DNA from 4 places in the Methylobacterium terrae genome. Region 3 is predicted to be linked to each of the others. Evidence: predicted binding sites of a transcription regulator. Region 3 holds the regulator's gene; each other region holds the start of a gene.
What was found. The regulator PhoB, encoded in region 3, activates phosphate uptake and scavenging genes when phosphate is short. The targets are predictions, from matches to a motif close to TGTCATNNANCTGTCAT.

Region 1 (7,800 bases), 810 kb from region 3:
GGCGAAGCCGCACTTCTCCAGCACCCGCCGGGACGCCGGGTTCACCACCCGGGCGGACGAGCCGAGCTCGCCCCCTTCCGTATAGGCGAAGAAGGCGTCGATCATCGCCCGCGCGGCTTCCGTGGCCAGCCCCTGGCCCCAGTGCGGCGTGCCGAGCCAGTAGCCGAGATGCGGGGCGCCGCCCTCCGGATCGGGCGCGATGCTGACGACGCCGATCGCCTGGGTCGGGTACCGCCGCGGCGTGATCGCCATGATCAGCGCCCGGCCGTCCGCATTGGCCTGCCGCGAGTCGAGGATGAAATTGTCCACGGCCGGCGGATCGAGCGGATGCGGAATGCGGGCGGTCATCCCGGCTACGGCTTTCTCACCGGCGAAGCGGACGAGGGCTTGCGCGTCGGCCTGGCGGGCCCAGCGCAGCCACAGCCTCCGGGTCTCGAGCCGGAAGACATCGTCGCGGGTGAGGTCGGGAAACATCGCCTGACTCCGATCCGAACCCAGAGCCTCCCGCTCGGGCGCGGTTACGAGAACGACGAAAGGGAAGGTGGTGCCCCACCTTCCCTTCGGTTCTCGCTCGAAGCTCGGCCGTTTCGGGGCCGGAGTGAGCAGGAGCTGCCGGGTCGGTGTGGGGACACCGGCGGAGCTCCCTCGTCACTGGCTCCGTCGGATTACTCTGCGGCCTCCAGGGCCGGGGCGGCGTCGTTGGCGACGACCGTTACGAAGGCGCGGCCTCGTTTGGTAATGAATTGCACCTTGCCGGCGGTGAGGGCGAACAGGGTGTGGTCGGTGCCCATGCCGACGTTGACGCCGGGATGCCACTTGGTGCCGCGCTGACGCACGATGATGTTGCCGGCGAGGACGGCCTCGCTGCCGAACTTCTTCACGCCGAGACGACGACCGGCCGAATCGCGACCGTTGCGGGACGAACCGCCTGCCTTCTTGTGAGCCATGGGGCTAACTCCTGAATTCTGGAAAAAGGGCTCGCGGCCAGCTTTACGCGGCGCTGATGCCCGTGACGCGGACCACGGTGAGGTCCTGGCGGTGACCGCGCTTGCAGCGCGAGTTCTGGCGGCGGCGCTTCTTGAAGGCGATGACCTTCGGGCCGCGGGCCTGCTTCACGATCTCGCCGGCGACGCTGACGCCCGAGACCAGCGGGGCGCCGACCTGGGTCGCGCCGGCGCCGTCGGTGAACAGCAGCACCTCGCCGAAGGTGACCGCGGTGCCGGCCTCGCCCTCGAGCTTCTCGATCGTGATGACGTCGTTGGCGGCGACGCGGTACTGCTTGCCGCCGGTCTTGATCACTGCGAACATCGTTCTCGTCCGTGTTCCATCCGGCCTCCGGCTCATCGCCGGGGTCGTCTTTTTGACAGTTGACGTCCGGGGCCCCGTCGGGGCTGCCGCGAACGCGACGGCGCGCGGGCCTTTACGGTCCGCGCGCCAGACGTCACCGTTACGGGCGCGGGCGCCGTCTGTCAACGCCGTCGCACCCCGGTTTCTCCGCCGCGCCTTGATTTCATGGCGACCTTCGCCGAAGACCGCCCGGCGGCGTGCCGGCCGGCAGGTCGCACGCGAGACGTGCGGGAGACCATGATGGAAGAGCTTGTTGCCCGGGTGACGCAGGCCACGGGACTCGACGCGACCACGGCCCAGAAGGCGATCGGGCTCATCCTGGCCTTCCTGCAGAAGGAGGGCCCGGCCGAGGAGGTCGGTAAGCTGATCGCCGCCATGCCGGGCGCCGAGACGGCGATCGCCCAGTCGGGCGACGGCGGCCCCGGCGAGGGCGGCGGCGGCCTGATGGGCATGCTCGGCGGCATGATGGGCGGCGGCGTGATGGCGCTCGGCCAGAAGCTGATGTCGGCCGGCGTGCCGATGGGACAGATGCAGCCGCTCGGCCGCGAGCTGTTCGCCTACGGCCGCGAGAAGGCCGGCGAGGACGTGATGGGCCCGATCGTCGGCTCGGTCCCGGGCCTCGGCCAGTTCGTCTGATTCGCGGGCGGGCGGGGCGCCATCGCCCCGCCAACTCGTTGAGGGTTCTTGTAAACCCCTGTCATATTCCCGTACTGCCTTCGTGGTGTCTTGTCGGCACGCGGGGCGGTCGCGGCGACCGCGTCGACGGGCGCCGGATCGGTCGGCGCCGCACGGGATGCCTCGACCATGGTTCCGTTCCTCACCCGCTTCCCGGCCGGCGACGGCCGCGATGCTCCGCCCGGCATTCCCCTGACCCGCCTCCTGGGTCGTGCCGCGGAAGGCGGCATCCACCTCAAGGGGTTCGGCCAGGGGTTCGGCCAATCCGCGCGGCTCTTCCCGCGCCTCAGGCACTTCGAGACCCCCGGCCTCGACCCGGTCCTCGGCCGCATCGGCTCCCTCGAGGTGCGCCTCGCGACGACGCCGAAGGAGGTCAAGCGGGCCCAGCGCCTGCGCTACCGCGTCTTCTACGAGGAGATGGCGGCGATCCCGACCGGCCTCGCCCTGCTCAAGCGCCGCGACGCCGACGAGTACGACGCGGTCTGCGACCACCTCCTGGTGATCGACCACGACGCCCAGGAGCAGAAGCCCTTCCGCAAGCCCAAGCCCCGGGTCGTCGGGACCTACCGCCTGCTGCGCCAGGAGCAGGCCGACCGGCATTTCGGCTTCTACACCGCCGGCGAGTACGATCTGGGTCCGGTGCTCGAGGCCAATGCCGGCAAAAGGGTGCTGGAGCTCGGTCGCTCCTGCGTGCTCGGGCCCTACCGCACCAAGCGCACCGTCGAATTGCTCTGGCACGGCATCTGGACCTACGTGCTTCACCACCGCATCGACGCGATGCTCGGCTGCGCCAGCCTGGAGGGCACCGACCCGGACCGCCTCGCGCTGCCCTTGAGCTTCCTCCACCACTTCGCCCGCGCCCCCGAGGGCTGGCGCGCCCGCGCGTTGCCTAACCGCCACGTCGCCATGGACCGCCTCAGCCGCGAGGCGATCGACCCCAAGGCCGCCCTCCAGGCCCTGCCGCCCCTGATCAAGGGCTACCTGCGGGTCGGCGCCACCTTCGGCGACGGCGCGGTGGTCGATCGCCAGTTCGGCACGACCGACGTGTTCGTGGTGCTGCCGGTCGAGGCCATCGCCAAGCGGTATATCGGGCATTTCGGCGCCGAGGCGGGGCGGCACGCGGCGTGAGCGGGCGCCTCTCGGCCTGTTTTAAGTCGAGACGCCGGCCGGGGCGTGTTCCTGGACGGATCGGCCGCCTCCGCACGATCGTGGGTCGTCCGCATGTTGATCCAGAACTGGGCGGTCGTGCCGAAGTCGCGGCCGAGCCGCAGTGCCGTGTCGGCATCGACGCACGGGCGCTCGCGGACACTGTCATTGAAGCAGGATCGCGGTAGGCCGAGCGCGTCCGCGAGCTGGCCGGCGCTGAGAGTCAGCGGCCCCCGGTATCCCGTGAGCGGATATTTTCCGGGATGGGTGCGCGTCCGGGACATCGCGGTGTTCCGATCTCGATGGCTGCCATGACGACGTGCGGTGTCGTTCGGCATCATATCGTGGAGGATTCGGTCACCGCTTCAAAGGTCGGGCCGGGCAACCCACGACGGTCTGGCCGGCCGCGACATCCCGCGTGACGACGGCGCCCGCGCCGACGACCGCGCCCCGGCCGAGCCGTAATCCCTGCAGGATGCAGGCGCCAAGCCCGATATGGACGTCGGCCTCGCACCGGACCGTCCCGGCGAGCCGTGCCCCCGGACCGACGCACACCCTGAAGTCGAGCCGGTAATCGTGGTCGATGCTCGCGCCCGTATTGACGAGGCAGGCCTCCGCCAGGACGGCGCCGACGCCCACGATCGCGCCGGCCGCGATGAATGCTCCCGCAGAGATCACGGCACTCGGGGACACGATGCCGGCGGGGTGGATGATCGTGCCGAGTCGTCCCCCACCGGCCTGAACCAGCTCTGCCATCGACCGCCGCACGGCCCGATCACCAGTCCCGAGATGGACTCGGGAGCCTTGCAGGAAGGCCCGATCGCGAAGGCGGTCGAGCCCGCCGAGGACGCGATGCGATCCGAAGAACGATTCGCCGGTACCCAGATCATCCGACAGGACGCCGTGGACCGGTAGCCCGGCGAGATCGGCGGCCTCCAGCACCACGCGAGCGTGCCGGCCCGAACCGCCGACCGCAACCACCATGGGAGCCGGTGAGCCGGACATGACGGGCCGCTACACCAGCCCTCGCAACCCCTCCCGATACGTCGGATATGCCAGCGCGACCCCCAGCTCCTCCCGGATCAGCCGGTTCCGCACCCGCTTGTTCTCGCCGTAGAAGCTGCGCGCCATCGGGCTCAAGGCGGCGGTGTCGAAATCCACCGCCGGGGGCAGGGCCAACCCGGCGAGGTCGGCCGCGAAGGCGGTCACGTCCTGGGGCGGCGCCGGCTCGTCGTCGGTGACGTTGTAGACCGCGCCCGGGCGCGGATTGTCGAGGGAGGCGGCCAGCACCGTCGCGATGTCGTCGACATGGATGCGGTTGAACACCTGGCCCGGCTTGACGATGCGCTGCGCCTTGCCCTGCCGCAGCTTCTCGAAGGCGTTGCGCCCCGGACCGTAGATGCCCGACAGCCGGAACACCTGCACCGCCTTGCCCGCCCGCGCTCCGAGGGCGAGCCAGGCGTCTTCCGCCGCCACCCGGTCGCGGGTGCGCTGGTGGGTGGGGGAGGGCGGCGTCGCCTCGTCGATCCAGGCGCCGCCCTGGTCGCCGTAGACCCCGATGGTCGAGAGGTAGCCGATCCACCGCGCCGGGCTCGTGGCGATGGCGTCGGCAAAGGCGGCGAGCGCCGGGTCGTGGCCGGAATCCGGCGGGATCGACACCAGGATCGCGTCGGCTCGGCCGAGGTCGTCGGCGATCCGCGGATCCGTCTCGTCGGGCGAGAACACCCGCACCGCGACCCCGTCGATCGCGGCCGGCGACTGGCGGGTGGCGACGACCGAGGCGAAGCGGACGCGCTCGCGCGCCGCGAAGTGGCCGGCCGTGTAGCCGAGCCCGAAGACGAACAGGTTCATGCGACCGAGCCTGAGACCGAGGGATGTGCGGTCTTATGCAGGGCGCCGCCCTGCACCCGCCAGAGGGCTCGCCCTCTGGACACCCGGGTTTTTCGCAGCCGCCCATTCGGCGAGCACGTCGGGGTCCTGCTCGTCCGGCTGAACCGGGGGCAGGCGCCCGAGCCGGGCGAGCGCCCACACCGCCATGCCCCGCACAAGCGGGGAGGCGTCGTCGAGGAGCCGCAGAACCTCCCCGGCGAGCGCTGCATCCCCCGAATTGCCGATCGCGATCAGCACGTTGCGCAGGAAGCGGTCGCGCCCGGTGCGCTTGATCGGCGTGCCGGCGAAGCGGAGCCGGAAGGCCGCGTCGTCGAGCCGGGCCAGCTCCGCGAGCGGCGGGGCCGCCAGATCCTCGCGGGCGGCAAGGCGCGCCTCCCGGGCCGCGGACGCGAACTTGTTCCACGGGCAGACCGCCAGGCAGTCGTCGCAGCCGAACACCCGGTTGCCCATCGGTGCCCGGAATTCCTCCGGGATCGGCCCGGCATGCTCGATCGTCAGGTAGGCGAGGCAGCGCCGGGCATCCAGCCGGTAGGGCGCCGGCAGCGCGTCGGTCGGGCAGGCGTCGAGGCAGCGCCGGCAGCGGCCGCAACGGTCGCCCTCGGGCTCGTCCGGGGCGAGCGCCGCGGTGGTGTAGATCGCCCCGAGCAGGAGCCAGTTGCCGAAAGTCCGCGACACCAGCACGCTGTGCTTGCCCTGCCAGCCGAGGCCGGAGGCGGCGGCGAGCGGCTTCTCCATCACCGGCGCGGTGTCGACGAAGACCTTGACCTTCGCCCCCGCCTTCGCCGCGAAGGCGCCCCCGAGTTCCTTCAGCTTGCCCTTGATCACGTCGTGGTAGTCGCGCCGGCGGGCATAGACGGCGATCGAGCCGCGCGACGGGTCGGAGAGCGCCGCCAGCGGGTCCCCGTCCGGCCCGGCATTGGCGCCGAGCATCACGATGCTGCGCACCTGCGGCCACAGCCGCGCCGGATCCGCCCGCTCCCCCGTGCGCTCCTCCATCCAGGCCATGTCGCCGTGATGGCCCGCCGCGAGCCAGGCGGCCAGGCGCTCGGGCAGGGCCGGCACCGCCTCCGGGCGCGTCACCGCGAGCGCGTCGAAGCCCAGCGCCCGGGCGCGGGTCTCCAGGAAGCGTCGAAGGGCGTCGGGTGCCAGAGGTCCGTGTCTCAGAGATCCGTGTCTCAGGTGTCCGGGTGTCAGAAGTCGAGGTCCGCGTAATGGTCCGCCGGTGCCATCCCGGCCACCCGGTCGGCGAGCAGGCTGCGGAAGGACGGGCGGGATTTCACCCGCGCGTACCAGTTCCTCGCCATCTCGTCCTCATCCCACGGCACGTCGCCGAGGTAATCGACGCAGGAGAGATGCGCCGCCGCCGCGAGATCCGCGTAGGTCAGCTGGCTGCCCGCCAGCCAGTTCCGCCGCGAGATCAGGTAGCCGATGTATTTGAGGTGGTAGCGCACGTTGCTGCGCGCGGCCCGGATCGCGTTCATGTCAGGGGGACCGCCGCCGTACTGCGAGGTCATGAAGCGCTTGTGGATCTTCTCGGTGACGAGGTAGCCGGTCACCTCCTGGTCGAACTTCTGCAGGAACCAGTCGAGCAGGCGGCGCACCTCGACCCGGGCGGCGGGGGAGTCCGGCAGCAGCCGCGAGCCGCCGAGGCCCAGGCCCCGCGTCTCGTCGAGGTACTCGGCGATGATCCCGCCCCCCGGCACGGCGAGCCCGCCCTCCTCCACCAGCACCGGGGTGGTGCCGGCGGGGTTCATCATCAGGAACTCCTCCCGGCGCTCCCAGGGGCGTTCCTCGACGAGGGTGGGCTCCATGCCCATCTCGGCCATGATCAGGCGCACGAAGCGGGAATGCGGGCAGAACGAGGAGTGATGGAGCGTCGCCATGCGGGGCCGTTTCGCGCTTCGTCTGTTGGCTGGCCTTGAAGGTCGGCTCGCGGTGGGTCGTGCCTGTCCGGATTGACCCCCGCAGGATTAACGTCCGGTCACCGGGACACGGATAACTTTCGGCATCCTTAACACGGGTGTTCGTGGCTGGTAACCGAGCCTCAACCCTGACGGTACCAGGATAGGCCATCAGGCCGGGGCGGTCCGGGCCGGCGCACCACAGACTTGCCACAGAGCTGGCGCCGTACCGGCGCGCAAGACGCGGGCGCGGCGCTGACGCCGGGCCCCGTTTCCCTCCCCGCCGGACGCGGTCCCTCGACCGCCCGCGGCGCGATCACGAGAGCAGGCGATATGACGACGGCGACACGAGTGGCGGACGCCCCCGCCCGCGGCACGGGCTCACATCGGGGAGCGCGGTGATGGACGTCGCCAGCATCGGCAAGGCCGTGGTGCTCGCCCTCGTCGAGGGCGCCACCGAGTTCATCCCGGTCTCCTCGACCGGCCACCAGCTCCTCGTCGGCCACTTCATCGGCTTCGAATCGCCCAACAACACCTTCGAGGTGCTGATCCAGCTCGGCGCCATCCTGGCGATCGTCGGCGTCTATTTCCGCCAGCTCCTCGACCTGCTGCGGCGGGCACCCACGGATCCGAACGCCCGCCGCTTCATCCTGGCGATCCTGGTCGCGTTCCTGCCCGCCGCGATCATCGGCGGCCTGTTCTCGAAGTACATCAAGTTCTACCTGTTCAACCCCTGGATCATCTGCTCGACCCTGGTCGCCGGCGGCCTCGTGCTCCTCGTGATCGACGAGACCGAGATCGAGCAGAAGTACGACGACGTGCACCAGTTCTCGCTGCCGAT
Region 2 (7,800 bases), 1.8 Mb from region 3:
CTCGCGCCGAGTTCCCGGCTTCCCGTCCACGTCGCACCCCGCGAGCCGCGCATCGTCGAGGTCGTCTGGACGCCGGCCCCCGCGCGGTCGGGCAGCCGCTGGCTCGGCGGCCTCGCCGCGCTCGCCAAGGTGCTGGTCGTGCCGGTGCTGCTCGCCGGCGGCGTCTACGCCAAGCCGGTCTACGAGTGCCACAAGCAGAAGAGCCACGGGATGCTGTATTATGGCACCACCGTGCGGATGTGCGTCAACGAGCGGATGTCCGAGAAGGTCGGGAGCCTGCACGCCTTCGTCGACCGGCAGATGCGGGCGATGTGAGCCCGTTCGAGGTGCGATCCCGGAGGCGCTCCGGACGCGCGGCGCGAAACGAGGCGGCGCCCGCTATCGGAACAGGCTGAGCACGGTGCTGTTCGAGGCGTTGGCGATGGAGAGCGCCTGCAGCGCGAGCTGCTGCTGCGTCTGGAGCGCCTTGACCCGCGTCGTCTCCAGCTCGATGTCGGCATCCACCAGGATGCCGATGGTCCGGGCATTGGTCTTGATCAGGGTGTCGAGGAAGGTGGTCTGGCCGGCGATCAGGGTCTTGCTGGCCCCGAGCCGGGTGCCGGCATCCGTGACGCGGGCGATCGCGCCGTCGACCTGGTCCACCAGGGCCGCGATGGCAGGATCGCCGAGCCCGGTGATGGTCAGGGATGCGATCGCGGTCCCGGTCCGGGCGTCGACAGCGTCGAGGATGCCGCCGTTGGCGGTCGTGGCGGCCGAGCCGTGACCGGAGGCGCGAGTGATCCCGGCGCTGCCGAAGCCGAGCGGGGGGCCGGTCGGCGTCGCAGTGACCGCGACGTCGTCGAGGAACCAGTAGCTCGGGACGTGCCGCGCCTCGAAGGCGAGCGTCGTGCTGGATCCGCTCGCGGTCACCGTGAAGGCGTAGCGGGTGAAAGGCTGCGAGGGCGTATCGGCGAGCGCGAGCACGGGCGTTCCGTCCCACGTCGCCAGGAAGTTGGATGGAACGCCGCCCGGGGTCTGGAGCCAGAACTCCAGCTGGTAGCTCTGTCCCGGCACCGTCGCGATGGCCTGCGCCAGGCGCGACGTTCCGTTGACCGTGCCGAAGGCGATGCTGTTGCTGCCGGTATGGGCGCGGTCCGTTCGAACGCCGCTGTAGCTGAGGTCGCCCGTGAGCGACCAGTCCGTCAGGCCGCTCTCGAAGCCGCTGTTGGCGAGCAGGTTCACGCCGGCGACGGTCGTCCCGCTGCTCGTCCGGTCGATCACGAGACTGCGGGCCGCACCCGTCGCCGTGGTCTCGAAGTACAGAAGGCCCTGACCGTCGAGACCCGCCCGAAGGCCGCTGGCGAGCGCGGGATCGGCCGCGATCTGGACGTTGAGGGCGCGCACCAGTTCCTGTGCGGTGACCCCCGCGAGGTTCGCCGCGATCGCGGCCAGCGTCGTCCCGTTCAGGACGAGGTCCCGCCCCGGCGAACCGTCGAGGCTCACGGTGAAGCGCACGTCCTGGGGGCCGCCGAAGTCGACGCCGCCGGTCAAGGCGGAATCGGCGGTGACCCGCGCCGGAGTCGCCGGCGCGGTCGTGCGGGTGGCGCCGGCATTGTAGAGCGCGATGTCGGCGACGGGAATCGACGCGTAGGTCATCTCGATCCCGCCTGCGGCGTTGCGCGAGAAGCCGGAGGCGTAGTCGCGCACCGGGCGGTAGCCGAGCGGATCGGTCGAATCCACCGAGAGCCAGTTCTGTCCCGACGCGTTCGAGGCGCTGGCGGTGGCCTTCATCCGCTCCTGCAGGGCAGCGATCTCGACCTGGATCTTGGCGCGGTCGATGCCGGGAGCCAGGGCGGTCTGCAGCTTGGCGCGCAGGCTCTGCAGATCGCCGAGCACCGCGCTGAGACCGTTATAGGCGACATCCACCGCCGAGGCGCCGAGACCCAGCGTGTCCTTCAGCGCCGAGAGCGACGAATTGTCGGTGCGCACGGCGGTGGCGATCGCCCAGTAGGCGGCGTTGTCGGCGGCCGAGGACACGCGTCGACCGGTCGAAACGCGATGGCTGACCGCGTCGAGCCGTGTGTTCACGCCCTTCAGCGTCGTCAGCGCCGCGAGAGCGGCGACGTTCGTCAGCAGGCTGGCCATGAACCCGGTACCCGGCGGGACATGAGGCGGCCCATGCCGCCATGCCCGGAAAGATGCCGCTTCTTGGTGAACGAGAATGGTTAGGGCACCGCTAATGCCCGGCCGCGGCCTGCCCGCGGTTGTGCCCGAAGGACCGCCGAGCCCTCGGCCCCATGCGTGCCCGAAGGGCGATGAGGGCGGCTGCCTCGTCGGGCTCCCGCCTCAATACGCCACCCGCTTCTCGACGTAGCGGAACTGGATCGCCGTCAGCCCGATCACGATCGCCATCAGCACCACCGACTGCGCCGCCGAGCCGCCGAGGTCGGCGCCGATGCGGCCGTCCTGGTAGACCTTGTAGACGAGGGTCTGCGTCGCCCGGCCCGGACCGCCATGGGTGAGCACGTCGATGACGCCGAACGTCTCGCAGAAGGCGTAGACGACGTTGACCACCATCAGGAAGAACGTGGTCGGCGACAGCAGCGGGAAGACGATGGTCCAGAACCGCCGCGCCGGGCCGGCGCCGTCGATCGCCGCCGCCTCGATCACGCTGCCCGGGATCGCCTGCAGGCCGGCGAGGAAGAACAGGAAGTTGTAGGAGACCTGCTTCCAGGCCGCCGCCATCACCACGAGGATCATGGCGTGGTTCCCGTCGAGGAGCGGGTTCCACGGGATGCCGATCTGGTTGAGCCCGCGGGCGATCAGGCCGAGGCCGGGCTGGAACAGGAAGCCGAACAGCACGCCCGCCACCGCCGGCGCCACCGCGTAGGGCCAGATCAGCAGGGTCCGGTAGATGCCGGAGCCCCGGATCTCCCGGTCCGCCATCACGGCGAGCAGCAGCGCGAAGCCCAAGGAAAGCCCCGCCACCGCCGCCGCGAAGACCAGCGTGGTGACGAGGGCCTGGTAGTAGGCCGGGTCCGTGAACAGGGCCCGGTAATTCTCGAACCAGACGAACTCGGTCGAGAGCCCGAACGCGTCCTGCATCTGGAACGACTGCCAGACCGCCTGCACCGCCGGCCAGTAGAAGAACAGGCCGACGATGAGGAGCTGCGGCGCGATCAGCGCCGCCGGCAGCAGCCGGCCTCCGAAGGTGATGCGCTCGGGCCCCATGATGTTACCGTCCGGCCTGCTTCTCGAACTGGCGCAGCATCGCGTTGCCGCGGGTCGCCGCCTCGTCGAGGGCCTGCTTCGCCGTCTTCTTGCCGGCCAGCGTCGCCTCGATCTCCTCGGCCCACAGGTCGCGCATCTGCGGCAGGTTGCCGAGGCGCAAGCCCCGGGAATTCTCGGTCGGCGGCTTGTTGGTCAGCTCCTTGATCGGCGTCTCGAGGGCCGGGTTCTTGTCGTAGAAGCCGTCCGCCTTGGACTTCTCGTAGGCCGCCTTGGTGATCGGCATGTAGCCGGTGGTCTGGTGGAGCTTCGCTTGCCGGTCGGTGTCCGACAGGAAGGTGAAGAACTTCGCCACGCCCTTGTACTCGTCGGGCTTCTTGCCGCCCATCACCCACAGGGAGGCGCCGCCGATGATGCTGTTCTGCGGCGCGCCCGGCACGTCGGGATAGTAGGGCATCGGCGCCGAGGCCCAGGCGAACTTCGCCGCACCCTTGACGTTGCCGTAGGAGCCGGACGAGCCGAACATGATCGGGCACTCGCCGGCGGTGAAGCGGCCGAAGCCGCTGTCGTAGCGGCCGGAATAGTCGAAGGACTTGTCCTTCTGCGCCTCGGCCAGGTTGCCGATGTGCCTGACCTGCAGCGGGCCGTTGATCTCGAGCGTGGTGTCGAGGCCGTCCATGCCGTTGGCCTTGGTGGCCACCGGCAGGTTGTGCCAGGCCGAGAGCTGCTCGATGTTGAGCCAGGTGACCCAGGTGGTCGAGAAGCCGCAATTCGGGAAGCCGTTCTGCGTCAGCTTCTTGGCCGCCGCGAACAGGTCCGGCCATGTCTTCGGCGGCTCGGAGAGGCCGATCGCCTTCAGGGCGTCGAGGTTGGCCCACATCACCATCGACGACGAGTTGAACGGGAACGAGAGCATCTCGCCCTTGGTCGTCGAGTAGTAGCCGGTGATCGCCGGCAGGTAGGCGTTCGGGTCGAACGGCTCGCCGGCATCCTTCATCAGCTGGTAGACGGGCTTCACCGCGCCCTTGGCCGACATCATCGTGGCGGTGCCGACCTCGAACACCTGCATGATGTGCGGCGCGGTGCCGGCGCGGAAGGCCGCGATGCCGGCATTCAGCGTCTCGCCGTAATTGCCCTTGTAGGTCGGCACCACCTTGTAGTCGCTCTGCGCGGCGTTGAACTCGTCGGCGAGGCGGTTGACCGCGTCGTTGTTGGCGCCCGTCATCGCGTGCCACCATTGCAGCTCGGTCACGGCGAGCGCCGGGGTTGCCGCCACGGCCAGGCCGAGGCCGGCGAGCGCGATGCGGAGGGTCGTGGTGGGGGCCATCGGGGTGTCGTCTCCTCGTGTGCGGCCCCTCATGCGGGGCCGGCGTGACACTCCGACGACAGGGACGCCGGGGGCACGCGGCCCGCGCCGTCATACGGCGGCGGGGCGCTTGTTGTAAGCTGGCTAAGCACAGCCGCGATCGGCGGACAAGGGAGGTTGTGAGGTCTAGGAACCTGCCTGTGCGATTTGCAGGATATCCCGTCCGCGACCCCAGGATGAGGTCGCGGGCGGGATGGAAGCTCCGGAAGCCGAAGCGTCAGGACCGCTTCCGGTCCCGCAACGCCTGGATCGTCGTCGTCGGGGTGATCGCCTCGGGGTCGATCGGGCAGTGCAGGATCGCCGGCAGGCCCGACTCGATCGCCCGCGCCAGCGCCGCCGGGAAGTCTTGCGTCCGCTCGACCCGCTCGCCGTAGCCGCCGAAGGCCGTGGCGTAGGCAGCGAAGTCGGGGTTCTTGAGCGCCGTGCCGGAGACGCGGCCGGGGTATTCGCGCTCCTGGTGCATGCGGATCGTGCCGTACATGCCGTTATCGACCAGGATCACGATCACGGCCAAGCCGTACTGCACGGCGGTGGCGAATTCCTGGCCGTTCATCAGGAAATCGCCGTCGCCCGACACCACCACGACGGTGCGCTCGGGCAGCAGCCGCTTCGCGCCGATGGCGGCGGGCACGCCGTAGCCCATCGAGCCCGAAGTCGGGGCGAGCTGGCCGTCATGGGCGCGGAACGGCCAGAACCGGTGGACCCAGGTGGCGAAGTTGCCGGCGCCGTTGCACAGGATCGCGTCGGCCGGCAAGGCCTCGCGCAGGTGGGCCATCACGCCGCCCATCTGGAGCTGGCCCGGCGTGGCAATCCGGGTCGGGTCGCTCCAGCTCAGGTAATCGGCGTGCAGGGTCTCGGTGCCGGTGGTCCAGGGCAGGGCGCGGGGCGGCTGCACCGTCTCGATGGCGGCTGCGAACGCGGTCGGGCTCGCATTGATGGCGAGCGCCGGGCTGTAGACGCGGCCGAGCTCTTCCGGGTCCGGATGGATGTGGACGAGTCGCTGGCGGGGTCCTGGAATGTCGATGAGCGTGTAGCCCTGCGACGGGATTTCCGACAGCCGTCCGCCGACGACGAGCAGCAGGTCGGCGTCCTTGATCCGGGCGAGGAGCTTCGGGTTGACGCCGAGGCCGAGATCGCCGGCGTAGCAGCGGTGATCGGCCGGGAAATGGCCCTGGCGCCGGAACGAGCAGGCGACGGGGAGCGAGAACAGGTCGGCGAAGCGCGAGAAGCGCCGCACGGCCTCCGCCGACCAGCGGCTGCCGCCGAGGATCGCGAACGGCTTCTCCGCCTGCGCCAGCATGGTTTGCAGCGCGACCATCTGGGACAGGGCAGGATGGGTCTCGACCGGCTGGAAGGCCGGGGCATCCGCGACCGTGGCGGTCTCGACCAGCATGTCCTCGGGCAGCGCGATCACCACCGGGCCGGGCCGGCCGGCGGTGGCGACGTGGAAGGCGCGGGCGATCAGCTCCGGCAGGCGCTCGGCGCTGTCGATCTCGGTCACCCACTTGGCGATGGTGCCGAACACCGCCCGGTAGTCGAGCTCCTGGAACGCCTCGCGCTCGCGCGCCGCCCGCTCGATCTGGCCGACGAACAGGATCATCGGGGTCGAGTCCTGTTTCGCGATGTGCAGGCCGGGCGAGGCGTTGGTGGCGCCGGGGCCGCGGGTGACGAAGCAGATGCCGGGTTTCCCCGTCAGCTTGCCGTGCGCCTCCGCCATCATGGCGGCGCCCCCCTCCTGGCGGCAGACGGTGAGGCGGATCTCGGCGTCGTGCAGCGCGTCGAGCACCGCGAGGTAGCTCTCGCCGGGCACGCAGAAGATGTCGCCGACGCCGTGGCGGGCGAGCTGGTCCACCAGGATCTGCCCGCCGGTGCGGGGGCGGGGGGCGTCGGTCATGGGCGTGTCCTCTATCTGCATCTCAAGAGCCGCTGGCGGCAGCAGGGAAGGCGCGGGATCCCCCCTCTCCCGGGTGGGAGAGGGGCCGGGGGTGAGGGTGGCGCGCTTCCGCAGTCAAGCTGTGACCGTCGTGCCGGCAGCTCAACCGTCGAGCTTAATTCTGAACCGTCTCCACCCTCACCCCTACCCCTCTCCCACTCGGGAGAGGGGACCCTGCGCTATCTTGTCCCTGTTCCAGCCAGCCTACCTCAATATGAAAAATGTGACCGCGGCGACATTCGCGAGATATTGGGCGATGACCAGACCCGCGGTCGTCAGGATGATGTCGCGCTTGGCCGTGTCGATTCGATGCGTCAGGCGCGCTTCCATCTCGCGACAATCTTGCTGCCAGGACCCGGTATACGCCGGATCCGTACTGGAAGATGCGGTAGCGCTTCGGGCATTCTCGACGCCAGATATCACCATCCGTCACCCACCCCAGGCCGGATCCGCCAGCACGCTCCGCGTATGATCCCCGACCTGCGGCGAGGCGGTCTCGGCCGCCATCGGCACGCCGTCGATGACGATCGGCGAGCGCACGCTCGGGATCGTGCCGCCCTTCGCCCGCGGGTCGGCCAGGTCGAGGCGCATCCCGCGATGGACCACCTGGGGATCGGAAAAGACTTCGGCGAGGTCGTTGATCGGGCCGACCGGCACGTTGACGGCGCCGAGCCGTTCGAGAAGGCCGGCCTTGGTGTGGCGGCTCGTCTCGGCCACGATGAGCGGGATCAGCACGTCGCGCCGGGTGACCCGGCCCGGATTGGTGGAATAGTCCGGATCGAGGTGCCACGTGGTGCCGAGAACACCACAGAACTTCTGGAACTGGCCGTCATTGCCGCAGGCGACGATGATGTGGCCGTCGGCGGTCGGGAAGACCTGGTAGGGCACGATGCTGGTATGCTCGTTGCCCATCCGCGGCGGCAGCAGGCCCGACACGAGGTAGACCAGGGCCTGGTTGCCGAGGACCGAGACCTGGGTGTCGAGGAGCGCCATGTCGATGTGGCAGCCCTTGCCCGTCGCGTGCCGGCCCTGGAGGGCGGCGAGGATCGCCACCGTGCCGTAGACCCCGGTGAACACGTCCGCGAAGGCGACGGCGGTCTTGACCGGCTCGCCCTCGGGCTCGCCGGTGAGCGACATGATCCCGCCGAGGCCCTGGATCATGAAGTCGTAGCCGGCGCGCGGCGCGTAGGGACCGTCCTGGCCGAAGCCGGTGACCGAGCAGGTGATGAGCCGCGGATTGAGGGCGCTCAAGGCTTCGTGGTCGAGCCCGTACTTCCTCAAGCCGCCGACCTTG
Region 3 (7,800 bases):
CGACCCCTCCTTGCGCGACCGGCCGCTCATCATCGGCGGGGGCCGGCGCGGCGTGGTCTCGACCGCCTGCTACATCGCGCGGATCCGCGGCGTGCACTCGGCGATGCCGATGTTCCGCGCCCTCGAGGCCTGCCCGGACGCGGTGGTGCTGCGGCCCGACATGGAGAAGTACGCCCGGGTCGGCCGCCAGGTGCGGGCGATGATGCAGGACCTGACGCCGCTGGTCGAACCGGTCTCGATCGACGAGGCCTTCCTCGACCTCTCCGGCACCGCGCGGCTGCACGGCGCCTCGCCGGCGGTGACGCTCGCGCGCTTCGCCCGCCGGGTCGAGGCCGAGGTCGGCATCACGGTCTCGGTCGGGCTCGCGCCCAACAAGTTCCTGGCCAAGATCGCCTCCGACCTCGAGAAGCCGCGCGGCTTCTCGATCATCGGCCGGGCCGAGGCCGCGTCCTTCCTGGCGCCCCGGCCGGTGCGGATCCTGCCCGGCATCGGCCAGGCGGCGGCCGAGCGCCTGGCAGCGCTCGGCATTCAGCGGATCGGCGACATCGGCCGGACCGCCCCCGAGCGGCTGCACGCGGGCCTGGGGCGCGATGCCGGCCGCCTCCTGGCGCTCGCCCGCGGCGAGGACCCGCGCCGGGTCCAGCCCACGCGCGAGACGAAGAGCGTCTCGGGCGAGACCACCTTCGCGGAGGACCTGCGCCGCTTCGAGGACCTGCGGCCGGTGCTGTGGCGGCTGTGCGAGAAGGTCGCCCGGCGCCTGAGGCGGGCGGAGCTGGCGGCGGCGAGCGTCACGCTGAAGCTGAAGGACCGGGATTTCCGCCTGCGCACCCGCACCCGCTCGGGCCTCGCCCCGACGCAGGTCGCCGAGCGGCTGTTCCGCCCCGCGGAAGCGCTGCTGCGCGAGGCCTGCGACGGGACCGCCTACCGGCTGATCGGGGTCGGCGCCGGCGACCTGTGCGGCGCCGCCCATGCCGACCGCGGCGACCTCGCCGACGTCTCGGCCGTGCGCGACGCCAGCCGGGCGGCGGCGATCGACGCCTTGCGCGAGCGCTTCGGCGCGACGGCGGTGCAGCGCGGGCTCGGCTTCGCCCCCCAGGGCGAGGCGCGCGCCCCGTCGGGCCCGGAGAGTGCCGGCAAGGCGGCGCCGAAGCGCGAACCGCGCTGACGGCACCGGCTCGATCGGCTCCCTACTTGCAGTCCTTGCTCTCCGGCGTGAGGTCGATGCGCGACAAGTCGCCCTTGAGGGAGAACTCGCCGTAATCGAGGCGCAACGCCCCGCTGACGCCGTTCTCGTAGAGGTCGAAGGCGAGGACGTAGACCGGGGTGCGCTCCCCCTCCCCCGGCGAGAAGTAGCTCAGGGTCACCGGCCAATGCGGCATCGTCGCCATCGCGCCCTGGCGCAGGACGGCGTCGGCCGGCACGGTGGCGGGTTTTGCCGAATCCGATCTGGCCGCGTCGGGCTTCGTCGCGTCGGGCTTCGTCGCGACCGTGCGCTGCGCGCCGATCACCGCCAGGGTGTCGTAGACCTTGCGGCCGTCGTCCGAGCCGTCGAACACCTTCACGGCGACGGTGGACTGCCCGGCCCGGGCGGCCTCGATCAGGCGCTTCATGTGGGCGGCGGGAAACAGCACCTCGCCGGGCACCGCCATCTCGCCGCGCTTGGGCTGCTTGAGGGTGATGTCCACGCCCTTGTCGCCGCGCTCGGCATTGCCGTCGACCGGCGCGGCGGCCTTGCCGTTGAGGTCGGATTGGGTGCGGAAGCGGAAGCTGCGGCCGTCGCCGCTCTCGAAGGTGGTGTTGCGCAGGTCGGAGGTGCGGGTGCCGCTCTCCGAGCTCTCCAGCACCGTCACCTGGCGGTACTGCAGGGCGAAGCCCTTGCACGCGTCGCCGGTGAAGTCGAACACGATCCGGCCGCGCGCGCCCTCGACCGCGCGGGTACCGGAGCTGCCGGACAGCGACAGGTCGTAGACGGCGCGATGGGGCGCGAGGTGCACGGCATCGGCCGCCAGTGCGGGCGGCGCGAGCGCGAGCAGGACGCACGCGAGGGCTGTTCGCATGAGGTCTCCCGGGGCGGCCGTCGGTACTGGCGTCGGCCCTGTTGGTCGCCTCAAGATAGGCCCCGCCCCGGCGCCCGGCAACGTGCCGGGCGAAGCCGGCCGGGGCCGGGCCGTGGCGCCGCTGCCACGCTTGCCGAAGACCGGGCCGGAAACCCGTGCTCGTCGCGTGCCGCAGCCCCGGCGCAACCCGGGCGCGATGGACGGCACGGCGGGACGAAGCCCCGCAAGGGAGCGAACAGCGCCTTGATGAAAAAGGATTATTCCCGGCCGCACCGTCGTCCCGCCCAGGCCGTGCGGTGGATTCTCGGGTCCATCCGGGCGGCCCCGGCGGGCCGGTCCGCCGCGGGGAAAAACTAACTCGGCCGGGGCCGGACTCTTGCGCGGATGTTAGGCCGTCCTGTAGGTTCACCCCCGTCGCCACCGCCCGAGGCGTGGCGGCGATCACCAGCAGGATCGGACGAGTCCAACGCGCGGTCGAACGGCGGGCCGCTCGCGTCTGCGCGTCGATTCCATGGGTGATGTCGGGGGAGTGGAGGCGGCGATGATGGAAGCGGGTCCGGGCTGGACGAAGGAGCGCGTCGAGCTCCTCAAGCGCCTGTGGAGCGATGGCCGGAGCGCCAGCCAGATCGCCGCCGAGATCGGCGGCGTCTCCCGCAACGCCGTCATCGGCAAGATCCACCGCCTCGGCCTCGCCGGCCGGGTTCTGAAGGCGAACGGCGCCGCGCCGGCCGGCGGCCGGCGGCCCCGGGCCGAGACCGATGCGCCCCTCGCCGAGACCCCGTCCGTGCTCGCGCCGGCCCCGCCGGCCCTCGCCCTCATCAAGCCTCACGCCGCCACGCCGTCCGCCTCGGTCGCGCTGCCGGAGAGCGCCCGCGTCACCATCATGGAGCTGCGGGAATTCATGTGCCGCTGGCCGATGGGCGACCCGTCGACGCCGGATTTCCGCTTCTGCGGCGACCGCGCGATCAGCGGACTGCCCTATTGCACCCACCACAGCCGCATCGCCTACCAGCCCGCCGCCGAGCGCAAGCGCGACCGCAAGGTCGTCGGGTTCCGCTAGCCCCGCACGGCCGGAGGCGGCGCACCCGCCGCTTCCGATGGGTTGACGATATCGCTCAAATCCTAACGATTCCTGTCCGGCCGCCGCCGGTGCCGGGCGCATCACGGGCCGTTCGTCCCGCCCCCGATGCCGACCTCGGCCGTCGCCCCGGGGCCGCGCCGAGGCTCGCCCCGCGATGGCGATGGAGGGGATCGGGTCCGTCGGCCGAGTTCCGTCGTCCCGGGCCGGACGAGTTTCCGTCCGGAACGGCCGATGCCCGCCTCACGCGTCGGGCGCGAACATCTCGTCGAAGGAGTAGCCCGAGCCGCGCACGGTGCGGATCGGGTCGGTGTCCCGGCCGCGGTTGATCGCCTTGCGCAGGCGGCCGATATGCACGTCGACCGTGCGCTCGTCGATGTAGACGTCGTGGCCCCAGACGCCGTCGAGGAGCTGCTCGCGGGAGAAGACCCGGCCGGGGCTCTGCATCAGGAACTCGAGCAGCTTGAACTCGGTCGGGCCGAGATGCAGCTCGCGCCCGTCGCGGCGGACGCGGTGGCTGACCCGGTCGAGCTCGATGTCGCCGGCGACCAGGAGGTCGGCGACGTGGGCGGGCTTGGAGCGGCGCAGCAGGGCGCGAACCCGGGCCAGCAGCTCCGGTACCGAGAACGGCTTGACGATGTAGTCGTCGGCGCCGGTGGCCAGTCCCCGCACCCGGTCGCCCTCCTCGCCCCGCGCGGTCAGCATGATGACCGGCAGCCGCTCGGTCTCGCGTCGGGCGCGGATGCGCCGGCACAATTCGATGCCCGACAAGCCGGGCATCATCCAGTCGAGGAGGACGAGGTCGGGCACCTGCTCGCGCAGGCGGATATCCGCCTCGTCGCCCCGGGCGACGGCGTCGACCTCGAAGCCCTCGGCCTCGAGGTTGTAGCGCAGGAGGAGGGTGAGGGCTTCCTCGTCCTCGACGATCAGGATGCGGGTACTCATCGCGGGCACTTCAGGCGGGGATCATGGGTGGGGGCCCGCCGGGCCCGAAGGCCCGGACGGGCGTGTCGCCCTCAGGCGTCGGCCTGGTTGTCGAGGGTGGCGAAGCTCGAACGGTCGTTCTTCGGACGATCGGTCGTCAGCGTCTCGCCGGTGGCGAGGTAGTGGATCGTCTCGGCGATGTTGGTGGTGTGGTCGCCGATGCGCTCGACGTTCTTGGCGCAGAACAGGAGGTGCGTGCAGAACGTGATGTTGCGCGGATCCTCCATCATGTAGGTCAGCAGCTCGCGGAACAGCGAGGTGTAGAGCGCGTCGATGCCGCCGTCCCGGGCCCAGACGTCGAGGGCCGCGACGGTGTCCTGGGTGGCGTAGGCGTCGAGCACGTCCTTGAGCTGGCCCTGGACCAGCTCGTTCATGTGCTCCACGCCGACGACGATCTTCTGCAGCTGGACCTGGTCGCTGATAGCGACGACGCGCTTGGCGACGTTCTTGGCGAGGTCGCCGATGCGCTCGAGGTCGCCCGAGACGCGGATCGCCGAGATCGTCTCGCGCAGGTCGATCGCCATCGGCTGGCGGCGGGCGATCAGGAGGATCGCCTTCTCCTCGATCTCGCGCTGCAGCCCGTCGAGGCGCTGGTCGACCGCGATCACCGCCTGGGCGAGGCTGGCGTCGCGGCGCAGGAGCGCCTGGCCGGAATCGGCCACCATCTTCTCGGCGATGCCGCCCATCTCGGCGATGCTGCGCCGCAGGTTCTGCAGCTCCTGGTCGTAGGAGGTGACGATGTGGCTCGACATGGATTTTCGACTCCCCGCGGTGAGGTGGAGTGTAGGGCGCGCCGGCCCGGAGCCGGGCCGGCGGAACGGCTCCCGGATCCTCAGCCGAACCGGCCGGTGATGTAGTCCTGGGTCTGGCGCTTCGTCGGGTTCATGAACAGGCGGTTGGTCGGACCGTACTCGACCAGCTCGCCGAGATACATGAAGGCGGTGAACTGCGAGATGCGCGCCGCCTGCTGCATGTTGTGGGTGACGATGGCGATGGTGAACTCGGTCCGCAGCTGCTCGATCAGCTCCTCGATGCGGCCGGTCGAGATCGGGTCGAGGGCCGAGGTCGGCTCGTCGAACAGGATCACCTCCGGGCGCTGCGCCACCGTGCGGGCGATGCAGAGGCGCTGCTGCTGGCCGCCGGACAGGCCCATGCCGGACTGCTTCAGCTTGTCCTTCACCTCGTCCCACAGCGCGCCCTTGCGCAGGGCCTCCTCGACGCGGACGTCGAGGTCGGCCTTGCCGAGGCGCTCGTAGAGCCGGATGCCGAACGCGATGTTGTCGTAGATCGACATCGGGAACGGGGTCGGCTTCTGGAACACCATGCCGACCCGGGCGCGCAGCTCGTTGAGGTCGATCGAGGGATCCAGGATGTTGCGGCCGTCGAGCAGGATCTGCCCTTCCGCGCGCTGCTCGGGGTAGAGGCTGTAGATCCGGTTGAAGGTGCGCAGCAACGTCGACTTGCCGCAGCCCGACGGCCCGATCAGCGCCGTGACCTGGCGGTCGAGGAAGTTGAGGTTGATGTTCTTCAGGCCCTTGAAGTCGCCGTAGTAGAAGTTGAGGTCCTTCACGGCGAGGCGGATCGCGGCGGATTCGTCGGCCTGGCTCTGGCCCACGACCGGCGCGGCGGTGGCGGTGGCGCTCATCGGTGTGTCTCCGGGCAGAAGTATTTTCGAAGAAAATACGTCACAATCAGAAGTGGAGAGCAGCACCCGGTCGCGGAGCGATCGGGTGCTGCCGACGTGCGGATCAGCGCCCCTTCGGGCCGCTCAGGACGAGGCGGGCCACGATCGACAGGCCCAGGATGGTGACGGTGATGAGGAGCGCGCCGGCCCAGGCCAGCTGGCGCCAGTTCTCGTAGGGCGAGAGCGCGAACTGGTAGATCATCACCGGCAGGTTCGCGACGCCGCCCATCAGGTTGGGGCTGAACCAGGAATTGTTGTTGAGCGCGGTGAAGAGCAGCGGCGCGGTCTCGCCGGCGATGCGGGCGAGCGCCAGGAGCACGCCGGTGACGATGCCCGACTGCGCCGCCCGCCAGGTGACGCTGCGGATCACGATCGAGAGCGGCGCGCCGAGGGCCGCGCCGGCCTCGCGCAGGGTGCCGGGCACCAGGCGCAGCATGTCCTCGGTGGTGCGCACGATCACCGGGGTGGCGATGATGGCGAGCGCGACGCCGCCGGCCCAGCCCGAATAGCCGCCCATCGGCCGCACCATCAGGGTGTAGACGAACAGGCCGATCAGGATCGAGGGCGCCGAGAGCAGGATGTCGTTGAGGAAGCGGATCAGGTTGGCGAGGTGCGAGGTGCGGCCGTACTCGGCGAGGTAGGTGCCGGCGAGCACACCGATCGGCGTCGCCACCGCGATGCCGAGCGCCGTCATCACCAGGCTGCCGAGGATCGCGTTGGCGATGCCGCCGCCCTCGGAGCCGGGACCGGGCGTGACCTGGGTGAACAGGTTCGGCGAGAAGCCGCGCACGCCCTCGATGATGAGCATGAGCAGGATCGAGCCGAGCACGACGGCGCCGAGCACCGTGGCGAGCGTGCAGGCGACGATCAGGAACTTGTCGGCCGAGCGCCGGCCGGCGCGGACCCGGCCCCACTGCGCGGGGGCCGGGTGGGGGGGAGCGGCCGGGGTGGAACCCTGGACCGCGGCCGGGGAGGCGTTCATCGGGAAGCGTCCTGCGGGTTTCAGGGGGTCAGGCCACCTTCGCGCGGCGCACCAGCAGCCGGGCGATGATGAGCACGATGAAGGTGACGATGAACAGGATGCAGCCGAGCGCCATCAGAGAGCTGAGCTGCAGGCCGTCGGCCTCGTTGAACTCGTTGGCGATGCGCGAGGCGATGGTCGAGCCGGGATCGAAGATCGAGGCCGAGAGGCGGTTGGCGTTGCCGATCACGAAGGTGACCGCCATCGTCTCGCCGAGCGCGCGGCCGAGCCCCAGCATGATCGCCCCGATGATCGAGACCGAGGCCTGCGGGATCAGGACGTGGCGCACGACCTCCCAGGTGGTGCAGCCGATGCCGTAGGCGCTCTCGCGCAGCACCGTCGGGATCTGGTCGAGCATGTCGCGGGTGATCGAGGCGACGAAGGGCACGATCATGATCGCCAGGATGATGCCGGCGGTGAGCACGCCGACGCCCGACGGCACCTGGGCGTAGAACAGGGTGCCGACGATCGGCATGCCCTCGACGAGGTTCGAGACCGGGATCTGCACGAAGCGCGCGAAGAGCGGCGCGAACACGAACAGGCCCCACATGCCGTAGATGATGCTCGGCACGGCGGCGAGCAGCTCGATCGTCATCGCGACCGGCCGGCGGGCCCAGCCGGGGCAGAGCTGGGTCAGGTAGATCGCGATGCCGAGCGAGATCGGCACGCCGATGACGAGGGCGAGCAGCGCCGAGACCAGGGTGCCGATGATGGCGACGAGCGCGCCGTACTGCTCGCGGCCGACGTTCCAGGCGCTCGAGACGAGGAAGCCGGGGCCGAATTCCTGGAAGGCCGGCCAGCCGCCATAGGCGATCGAGGCCAGGATGCCGGCGAGCACCGCGAGCACCAGCAGCGCCGAGGCGAGCGAGGCGGCGCGGAAGATGCGGTCGCCCACGGGGCTGGGGCTGCGGCGGGCGACGACGGGCCTCGCCGCCAAAGCAACGTTCTCAGACAACGCGACCATCCGGGTTTCCCT
Region 4 (7,800 bases), 1.4 Mb from region 3:
CGCTCGATCGGGGATCGATACTCCGCCGGAGTGTTCTACTTAGTCCCGGAGGGTATCGGTCTGAAGGAGTGCCGTCAGTGGGCCAGAAGAGCGTGCGGGTCGCGATCGCGGGCGTCGGCAACTGCGCGTCCTCCTTCGTGCAGGGCCTGACCTATTACCGGGAAGCCGGCCCCGGCGAGGCGGTGCCGGGCCTGATGAGCCCCGATCTCGGCGGCTACCGTGTAGCGGACGTCACGGTGGCGGCGGCCTTCGACGTCGCGCGGGACAAGGTCGGCCGCGACCTCGCCGAGGCGATCCTGGCCGCGCCCAACAACACCGCCCGCTTCGCCGACGTGGCGCCGACGGGCGTCACCGTGGAGCGCGGCCCGACACTCGACGGGCTCGGCCGCTATCTGGAAGCGATCGTGCCGGAATCCTCCGTCCGGCCGGTCGACGTCGCCGCCAGCTTGCGGCGCGCACGCGCCGAGGTGCTGGTCTCCTACCTGCCGGTCGGGTCGCAAGCCGCCACCGAGTTCTACGCGGAAGCGGCGCTGGCGGCGGGCTGCGCCTTCGTCAACTGCATCCCGGTCTTCATCGCCTCGCATCCCGAATGGCGCCAGCGCTTCGCGGCCGCCGGGCTGCCGCTCATCGGCGACGACATCAAGAGCCAGGTCGGCGCCACCATCGTGCATCGGGCGCTCGCCCATCTCTTCCGCGAACGCGGCGTGAGGCTGGAGCGGACCTACCAGCTGAATTTCGGCGGCAACGCCGATTTCCGCAACATGCTGGAGCGCGAGCGACTCGAATCGAAGAAGATCTCGAAGACGCAATCGGTGCAGAGCCAGCTCGAGACCGCCCTGCCGCCCGACGCCATCCATGTCGGCCCGAGCGACTACGTGCCGTGGCTGAGCGACCGGAAATGGGCGCATATCCGCCTGGAAGGCACGGCCTTCGGGGGCGTGCCGCTGAACCTCGAGCTGAAGCTGGAGGTGTGGGATTCGCCGAATTCCGCCGGCATCGTCATCGACGCGGTGCGCTGCGCCGCACTGGCGCGGGAGCGCGGCATCGGGGGGGCGCTGGTCGGGCCGTCGAGCTGGCTGATGAAGTCGCCGCCGGAGCAGTTCACCGACGAGGAGGCGCACCGCAGGACGCTGGCCTTCGTGGCGGGGGAGGGGCGGTAGGACGCCCTCGGCTTCGCTCAGGCGTGTGAAGCCGTCGGCTTCACCGCGCGGGCTTGTGACATCGTGTCCGGAAGTCATCTTCCGGACACGATGTCACCTCGACCTGAGCGACGTCGCCGCTCTCAATACGACGGCCCGTACGAGTAGGACGTCCCGCCGTAGGGAGACGGGTACGTCGCCCCGACCGGCTGCCAGCCCTCATCGCCCCACGGATCGTACGAGCGGCCGCGCGCGGCGCGGACGACCGGTGCGAAGCCGTCCTGGTCGAGGCGCGCCCGCGCCTCACGGCGCGGCGAGGCCCGCCCGGCGAGGACGGTCTCGTCGCCGCCGATCACCACCCGGGTGTTGCCCATGCCCTCGGCCTTCACGAGGGCGTAGAGGGCCGCGGCCTTGCCCGGGGCGAGGCGCACGCAGCCGTGGGAGGCAGGACTGCCGAGGCGGCCGGTATGGGAGCTGCCGTGGATGGCGTGGCCACGTCCGGTGAAGAAGATCGCGTGCGGCATCGGCGCGTCGTCCCACTCGCGCGAGCGGTAATCGACCACCATGCGCGAGGGCGCGAACGCGCCGCGGGGCGTGCTGTAGCCGGCCATGCCGGTCGAGACCGGCCAGTCGTAGAGCGTCTGCCCGTCGCGCGTCACGGTCATTCGCTGGGTGGTCTTGTCGACCCGGATCAGGATCCCGGCCCGCGCCTCGGTCATCCCGGCACCGGCCCCCGCCACGCAGAGGGTGACGAGGAGAGCTGTTGCGGCGCGCATCGTGGAGACTTCCTCATCCGGACTGACGCGGGGGCGATATGCCACGCTTCGAGTGCCGGAAAGACGTGCGCGCCGCGTCAAGGTTCCCGGGTTTGACTGCGCAGATACCTCTACGTGCCAGCGACTTCCGGCTCCCAGCCGATCGCCCGGCGCAGGAAGGCGGCGCCGAGCGCCGCGAAGGCGGCGGTCTCGGCGCTGTTCTTGCCGTGGGAATGGCCGCCGGCCTCGGGCTCGTAGAAGCGGGCGTCGTAGCCGAGCGCCTGGAGCTTCGCCGCCATCTTGCGGGCGTGGCCCGGATGCACCCGGTCGTCGCGTCGCGTCGTGGCGATCAGGATCGGCGGGTAGGGCTTGCCGGCTTCCGCGACGTGGTAGGCCGAGATGGTCTGCAGGAAGGCCCAGTCCTCCGGGACGTCGGGATCGCCGTACTCGGCGATCCAGCTCGCGCCGGCGAGCAGCCTGGTGTAGCGCCGCATGTCGATCAGCGGCACGGTGCAGAACAGCGCCCCGAACCGCTCGGGGTAACGCGTCAGCATGTTGGCGACCAGGAGTCCGCCGTTCGAGCCGCCCTCGGCGGCGATGCGCTTGGGGTGCGTCACGCCGCGGCGCACGAGGTCGGCGGCCACCGCCGCGAAGTCGTCGTGGGTGAGCGCCTTGCCCTCGCGCCGCCCGGCCTCGTGCCAGCGGGTGCCGAACTCGCCGCCGCCGCGGATGTTGGCCACCACCCGGGTGCCGCCCTTGGCGAGCCAGAGCCGGCCGAGCACCGCCGAGTAACCGGCGAGGTTCGTCACCTGGAAGCCGCCATACCCTGACAGGTGCACCGGCGCCTCGCCGGTCTCTCCCGGCGGCCCGGCCTGGACGTAAGGGATGCGCTCGCCGTCGCTCGACACCGCCTCGTGCCGGGTCACCACCAGGCCGTCGGCCTCGAACAGGGACGGGGCCTGCTTCAGGAGCACCGGCGCGGCGAGGTCGGGATTCGACGCGAGCAGGGTCGAGGGGGTGACGGGGTCGTTCGCCGCCACCAGGAGGTCGCCGTTCGATTCCTCCTCCTCGCCGTCCATCGACCACACGCCGACCACGCCGAGCTCCGGCAGCCCCGCCACCCTGCTCTCGGTCCAGCCGCCCGCCGCGGGGGTGAAGACCGGAAAGACCGCCTTCAAGTCGTCGAGGACCGAGATCACCAGCCGACCGCCGGTCCAGAAGAAGCCCTGCAGCGCCCGGCGCGGACCGGGGGTGAACAGCACCTCCACGTCCCGCGCGCCGGCCAGGAACGCGTCGAGCCCGATGCCGAGCACGCTGTCGGCCGGATGGGTCGTCCCGCCCACCTCCCACGGCGTGCGGGTGCGGATGGCGAGGAAGCCGCGATGCCAATGGGCATCGGCATCGGTCGGGATGTCGAGGCGGGTCTTCGGGCCGGTGCGGTCGCCCAAGCCGATCGTGCCGTCGAAGAAGCCGGTCCGCTCGGCGAAGACCAGGCGCTCCGGTGTCGCCTCCCGGTCCGGATAGGCGTAGGCGACCATGCTGGTCGGACCGGCCGAGAAGATCACCGGGGCCTGGAGCGGGTCGGTGCCGCGCCGCCACAGCCGCACGGTGCGGGCGTAGCCCGCCGGCGTCGCGTGCTCCGGCCCGCCGAGGGGCGAGGCCAGGAGCAGCGTGTCGGGGTCGAGCCAGACCGGGATGCTCTTCGCTTCCGGCAGCGCGAAGCCGCCCTCGACGAAGCGGCGCTCGGAGAGGTCGAACTCGCGCACCACGGTCGCGTCGCCGCCGCCGCGGGAGAGCTGGACCAGCGCCCGCGCGTGGCTGCCCGGCAGGCTCGCGGCGCCGCTCCACACCCAGTCCTCGCCCTCGTCGCGGGCGAGCGCGTCGAGGTCGAGCAGCACGTCCCATGCCGGCTCGGGCTTGGGGTACTCGCTGTCCGTCGTTCGCCGCCACAGGCCGCGGGGATGCCCGGCATCCTGCCACAGGTTGTAGAACAGGCCGCCGCGCCGGGTGACGCCCGGGATCTTGTCCGGCCGGTCGAGGGCGGCCTTCAGGCCGTCGCGGTCGGCGGCGTAGCGCCCGTCGGCGAGGGCCGCGAGCGTGTCGGCGTTCTGCGCCTCGACCCAGGCGAGCGCCCGCTCGCCGTCGATCTCCTCGAGCCAGAGATGGGGATCGTCGTCGGGGGCCTGGAGGGTCGGGCGGGGATCGGGGGTGCGCGTCATGCCGGGCCCTTCGGGTTCGCGGGTCGGGTCAGATCTAGCCTGGCCGGGGGCGGGGTCCAGGGTGATGCCGCCGGGGAACGCCCCCGGGAGCATCGCGGGGAACGCCGCGCCCGGGAGCGCCCCACCGTCATACGGCTGCAACAGCCCGCCTGTTTGAGGGGAGGACAGGGCCCGGGTCGGCACCGGCCCGGGAGGACCCGCATGACCGGTACCGGCATCGCCGCCATCATCTGCCTCACCCTCACGCTGATCAACCTCGCGAGCCTCGCCATCGCGCTGCGCCGGCTCGGGCGGCCGGATCCCGAGCCGGCGATGCTCGCGGACGTCCCGGTCACGATCGTGCGGCCGGTCTGCGGCCTCGAGACCTACAGCGAGGAGACCCTGACCTCGAGCTTCCGCCTCGCCTATCCGGCCTACGAGCTGGTCTTCTGCGTCGCCCGCGCCACCGACCCGATCGTGCCGCTCGTCGAGCGGCTGATCGCCGGTCACCCCTCCGTGCCGGCCCGGCTGATCGTCGGCGAGGAGCGCGTGAGCGACAACCCGAAGCTCAATAACTGCATCCGCGGCTGGGAGGCGGCGCGCCACGACTGGATCGTCCTGGCCGATTCGAACGTGCTGATGCCGCCGGACTACGTCCAGCGCCTGCGCGCGGCCTGGCGGCCCGAGACCGGCCTCGTCTGCTCGACGCCGATCGGCACGCGGCCCGGCAGCTTCTGGGCCGAGGTCGAGTGCGCCTTCCTCAACACCCTCCAGGCCCGGTGGCAGTACGTCGGCGAGGCCCTGGGCCTCGGCTTCGCGCAAGGAAAGAGCATGCTCTGGCACCGGCCGCTGCTCGAGGCGAAGGGCGGCATCCGGGCGCTCGCCGCCGAGATCGCCGAGGACGCCGCCGCGACCAAGCTGGTGCGGGCGATGGGCCGGCAGGTCCACCTCGTCGCCTCGCCCTTCGCCCAGCCCCTCGGGCCCCGGCGGGCGGGCGAGGTGTGGTCGCGCCAGCTGCGCTGGGCGCGGCTGCGCCGCGTCACCTTCCCGCTGTTCTTCGCCCCCGAGATCGGCACCGGCGCGGTGATCCCGATGCTCGCGGCCTATCCGGCGGCCGGCGGCGGGCTCCCCGGCCTCGCGGCGATGCTCGGGACGGCGGCCGCCTGGTACGGCGCCGAATGGCGGCTCGCCGCCCGCAACGGCTGGCCGCGCTCCCCGCGCTTCCCGCTCGCCTGCCTCGCCCGCGACCTGCTGTTCGTGCCGATCTGGCTCGCCGCCTGGGTCGCCCGCGACATCGTCTGGCGCGGCAACGCGATGGATATCCGGACGAAGGACATCCGGACCAAGCCCGCCCGCCTCGGCGCCGACGCCTCGGCGGCGTGACCTCCATCGGCCGCTTGCATCGGCCGCTTGCATCGGCCGCTTGACGGCCGGCGCGGACGGGATCAGGCTCCCGTTCGCGCTCCACCGTTCGCGGGCAGCGCGGCACCGACGGAGGAAGGCATGACGCCACCCATGAGGCGGGCCGCGACGATCGCCCCGGCACCCGTTCGGGCCGAGGCGTAGCGGCAGATCCAGCGGATGACGGGGCGGAGGCGGCCCCCACGGGGCGGTGAAGCCACGCGCTCGCGTGCGCCTTCCGGTGACCGATGAGCCCCGACCTCGGCCGCCTCCGCTCTGGTATCCGGCGTACCCGCGACGCCGGTCTCCGATGTTCTTCCTCGGCGCGAAGCCCTCCGCGTCATCCTGCGGCTCGTCGGAGGCGACGACCCGGGAGCCGCCGACGGCTCCGGAGAATGCGGCACGCCCGCCATCTCATCCTGGATCGTCGGCGCTGATGGATACCGGGCTCCGCTGCGCAGCCCTGGGATGGCGCGGAGGCCATCGGGACGTCGCGCCGACAGGATGCTCGTCCGGGCTGCCGACCGGTGCGGTCGGGCAACCCGCTCACACCCCCGGCACCGTCCAGATCCGCGTCAGCCGCGCGAGACGCACCAGGGCGTGCTGGAAGCGTTCCGAGGCGTCCTCGAGCCGCACGTGGATCCCGAGCGCGCTCAGGCTGACCACGCGGGCCTCGACCTCGCCGATCGACGCCGCCTCGATCCGGATCGCCGCGCCGGGACCGAGCGGAATCGCCGCCACCGGCGCCAGCAGCAGCCCGCCGCGGCTCAGGTTCAGGATCTCGGTGCGGTAGCTCCGATCGCCGTGGCGCAGCCGGGCCGACAGGGTGACGGGGAAGCGCCGGTCGCGACGCCGCTCGCCGCCGTTCCGCGCCTCGGCGACGAGGCCCACCGACCCTGGGGAAACCGGACCGGTTCGTGGCGTGTGGGGCGTGGCGTTCATACGGTCCGTGGTCGCAGAGAGAGGTTAAGTCCCGTTTAATGAATTGACGGTTAACCATCATCTGACAACTTTTCGTTCTTCCCGAGATCGCCGCGACATGACGATGGGTTCCGACACGAAGCCGCATCCGGTGGTCCTCCGGGCACGGAGAAGGGCGGTGCGCGGCGCCGGGCCGGACCGCCGTCATGGCGCGTGAGGTCATGGCGCGTGAGGTCATGGCGCGTGAGGTCATGGCGCGTGAGCCGACGCGCGCCGGCTGGCGCGCCGCCCTCGCGCGGCTGTTCGGGGGCGGGAGCGCCGCGCGGCTTCTCGCCGCCTGCCCCGACCTCGTCGCCGAGATCGACCGCTCCGGCCGGCTCGTCGGCGCCTCGCCGGCGAGCCGGGCGCTGACCGGCCGCCCGCCCGACACCCTCGCGGGCCTCGTCCTCGCCGACCTCGTCCATCCCGAGGACCGCGCCGGCCTCGCGACGCTCCTCGCCGGGGGCGGCGCCCTGGTGCACCGCCTCGCCCATGCCGACGGGCGCTGGATCTGGGTCGAGACCCGGCTGTCGGCGCAAGGCCCGCCCTTCGTCGCGACGATCCGCGACGCCGCCGCGCGCCAGGACACCGAGGCCTCGCTGCGGGCGAGCCGGGCGCATTACCGCGCGCTCGCCGACACGCTGCCCCAGCTCGTCTGGATGGAGCGCACCGATACCGGCGAGACCGTCTACGCCAACCCGGCCTTCGAGCGCTATTTCGGCGCGATCGGTCCGGGCCGCGCAGGCCGGGAGGAGCGCTATCACCCCGACGACCGGCCGCGGATCGCCGCCGCCCTCGGGGAGGGCGGCAGCGGCGAGGCGCAGGGGCGCCTGCGCGACCGCGACGGCGCCTATCGCTGGCACCAGCTCTCCTTCCAGCCCCTGCGCAAGGACGACGCGCTCCTCGGCTGGCTCGGCTCGGCCCTCGACATCGACGAGATCCTGGCCGCCCGCAAGGCGCTGGAGGAGACCGGCGACCTCCTGCGGCTGGCCCAGGAGGCGGCCGGCGCCGGCCTGTTCGACCTCGACCTCGTCACCCGCGAGGTCACCCTGGCGCCAGAGAGCGCCCGTCTGCACGGCCTGCCCGGCGACCGGCCGGCGGTGATCGCGCTCGGCGCCTGGCTGCGGCGGCTGGCGCCGCAGGACCGCAAGCCGGCGCTCGCCGCCTTCCGCGGCGCGGTGGCCGGGGGAGGGACCGTCGACATCGCCTTCCGGGTCGTGCTCCCCGGCGGGATGCGCTGGATCCAGGCGATCGGCCGGCTCGGCCGCGATGCCGACGGCCGGGCCCTGCGGGTCACCGGCCTCAACCTCGACATCTCGGCCCGCAAGGACGCGGAGGCCGGCCTCG

Region 1: olsB (l-ornithine N(alpha)-acyltransferase) is a predicted target of PhoB. The motif match lies at 2,043-2,059, and genes of this name have one in related genera.
Region 2: ugpB (sn-glycerol-3-phosphate ABC transporter substrate-binding protein UgpB) is a predicted target of PhoB. The motif match lies at 4,579-4,595, and genes of this name have one in related genera.
Region 4: DK419_RS00175 (ceramide glucosyltransferase) is a predicted target of PhoB. The motif match lies at 4,239-4,255, and genes of this name have one in related genera.

What each region holds. Positions count from the first base shown of each region.
Region 1 is NZ_CP029553.1:3,989,135-3,996,934, reverse strand. It holds gene DK419_RS18510 (GNAT family N-acetyltransferase) at 1-474, opposite strand, end outside; gene rpmA (50S ribosomal protein L27) at 666-947, opposite strand; gene rplU (50S ribosomal protein L21) at 991-1,308, opposite strand; gene DK419_RS18495 (DUF2267 domain-containing protein) at 1,588-1,983, shown strand; gene olsB (l-ornithine N(alpha)-acyltransferase) at 2,152-3,150, shown strand; partial or broken gene DK419_RS18485 (helix-turn-helix domain-containing protein) at 3,276-3,452, opposite strand; gene DK419_RS18480 (NeuD/PglB/VioB family sugar acetyltransferase) at 3,526-4,152, opposite strand; gene DK419_RS18475 (SDR family oxidoreductase) at 4,183-5,019, opposite strand; gene queG (tRNA epoxyqueuosine(34) reductase QueG) at 5,053-6,138, opposite strand; gene DK419_RS18465 (glutathione S-transferase family protein) at 6,249-6,941, opposite strand; gene DK419_RS18460 (undecaprenyl-diphosphate phosphatase) at 7,361-7,800, shown strand, end outside.
Region 2 is NZ_CP029553.1:425,677-433,476, reverse strand. It holds gene DK419_RS01905 (hypothetical protein) at 1-315, shown strand, start outside; gene DK419_RS01900 (flagellin N-terminal helical domain-containing protein) at 379-2,124, opposite strand; gene ugpA (sn-glycerol-3-phosphate ABC transporter permease UgpA) at 2,326-3,210, opposite strand; gene ugpB (sn-glycerol-3-phosphate ABC transporter substrate-binding protein UgpB) at 3,215-4,534, opposite strand; gene DK419_RS01885 (thiamine pyrophosphate-binding protein) at 4,791-6,467, opposite strand; gene DK419_RS29750 (hypothetical protein) at 6,711-6,836, opposite strand; gene DK419_RS01880 (CaiB/BaiF CoA transferase family protein) at 6,936-7,800, opposite strand, start outside.
Region 3 is NZ_CP029553.1:4,803,822-4,811,621, reverse strand. It holds gene DK419_RS22280 (DNA polymerase IV) at 1-1,165, shown strand, start outside; gene DK419_RS22275 (cell envelope integrity EipB family protein) at 1,188-2,057, opposite strand; gene DK419_RS22270 (GcrA family cell cycle regulator) at 2,599-3,117, shown strand; gene phoB (phosphate regulon transcriptional regulator PhoB) at 3,379-4,080, opposite strand; gene phoU (phosphate signaling complex protein PhoU) at 4,152-4,871, opposite strand; gene pstB (phosphate ABC transporter ATP-binding protein PstB) at 4,952-5,764, opposite strand; gene pstA (phosphate ABC transporter permease PstA) at 5,868-6,785, opposite strand; gene pstC (phosphate ABC transporter permease subunit PstC) at 6,814-7,788, opposite strand.
Region 4 is NZ_CP029553.1:36,070-43,869, reverse strand. It holds gene DK419_RS00190 (inositol-3-phosphate synthase) at 78-1,160, shown strand; gene DK419_RS00185 (L,D-transpeptidase) at 1,283-1,915, opposite strand; gene DK419_RS00180 (prolyl oligopeptidase family serine peptidase) at 2,026-4,113, opposite strand; gene DK419_RS00175 (ceramide glucosyltransferase) at 4,315-5,475, shown strand; gene DK419_RS00170 (PilZ domain-containing protein) at 6,040-6,384, opposite strand; gene DK419_RS00165 (PAS domain-containing hybrid sensor histidine kinase/response regulator) at 6,621-7,800, shown strand, end outside.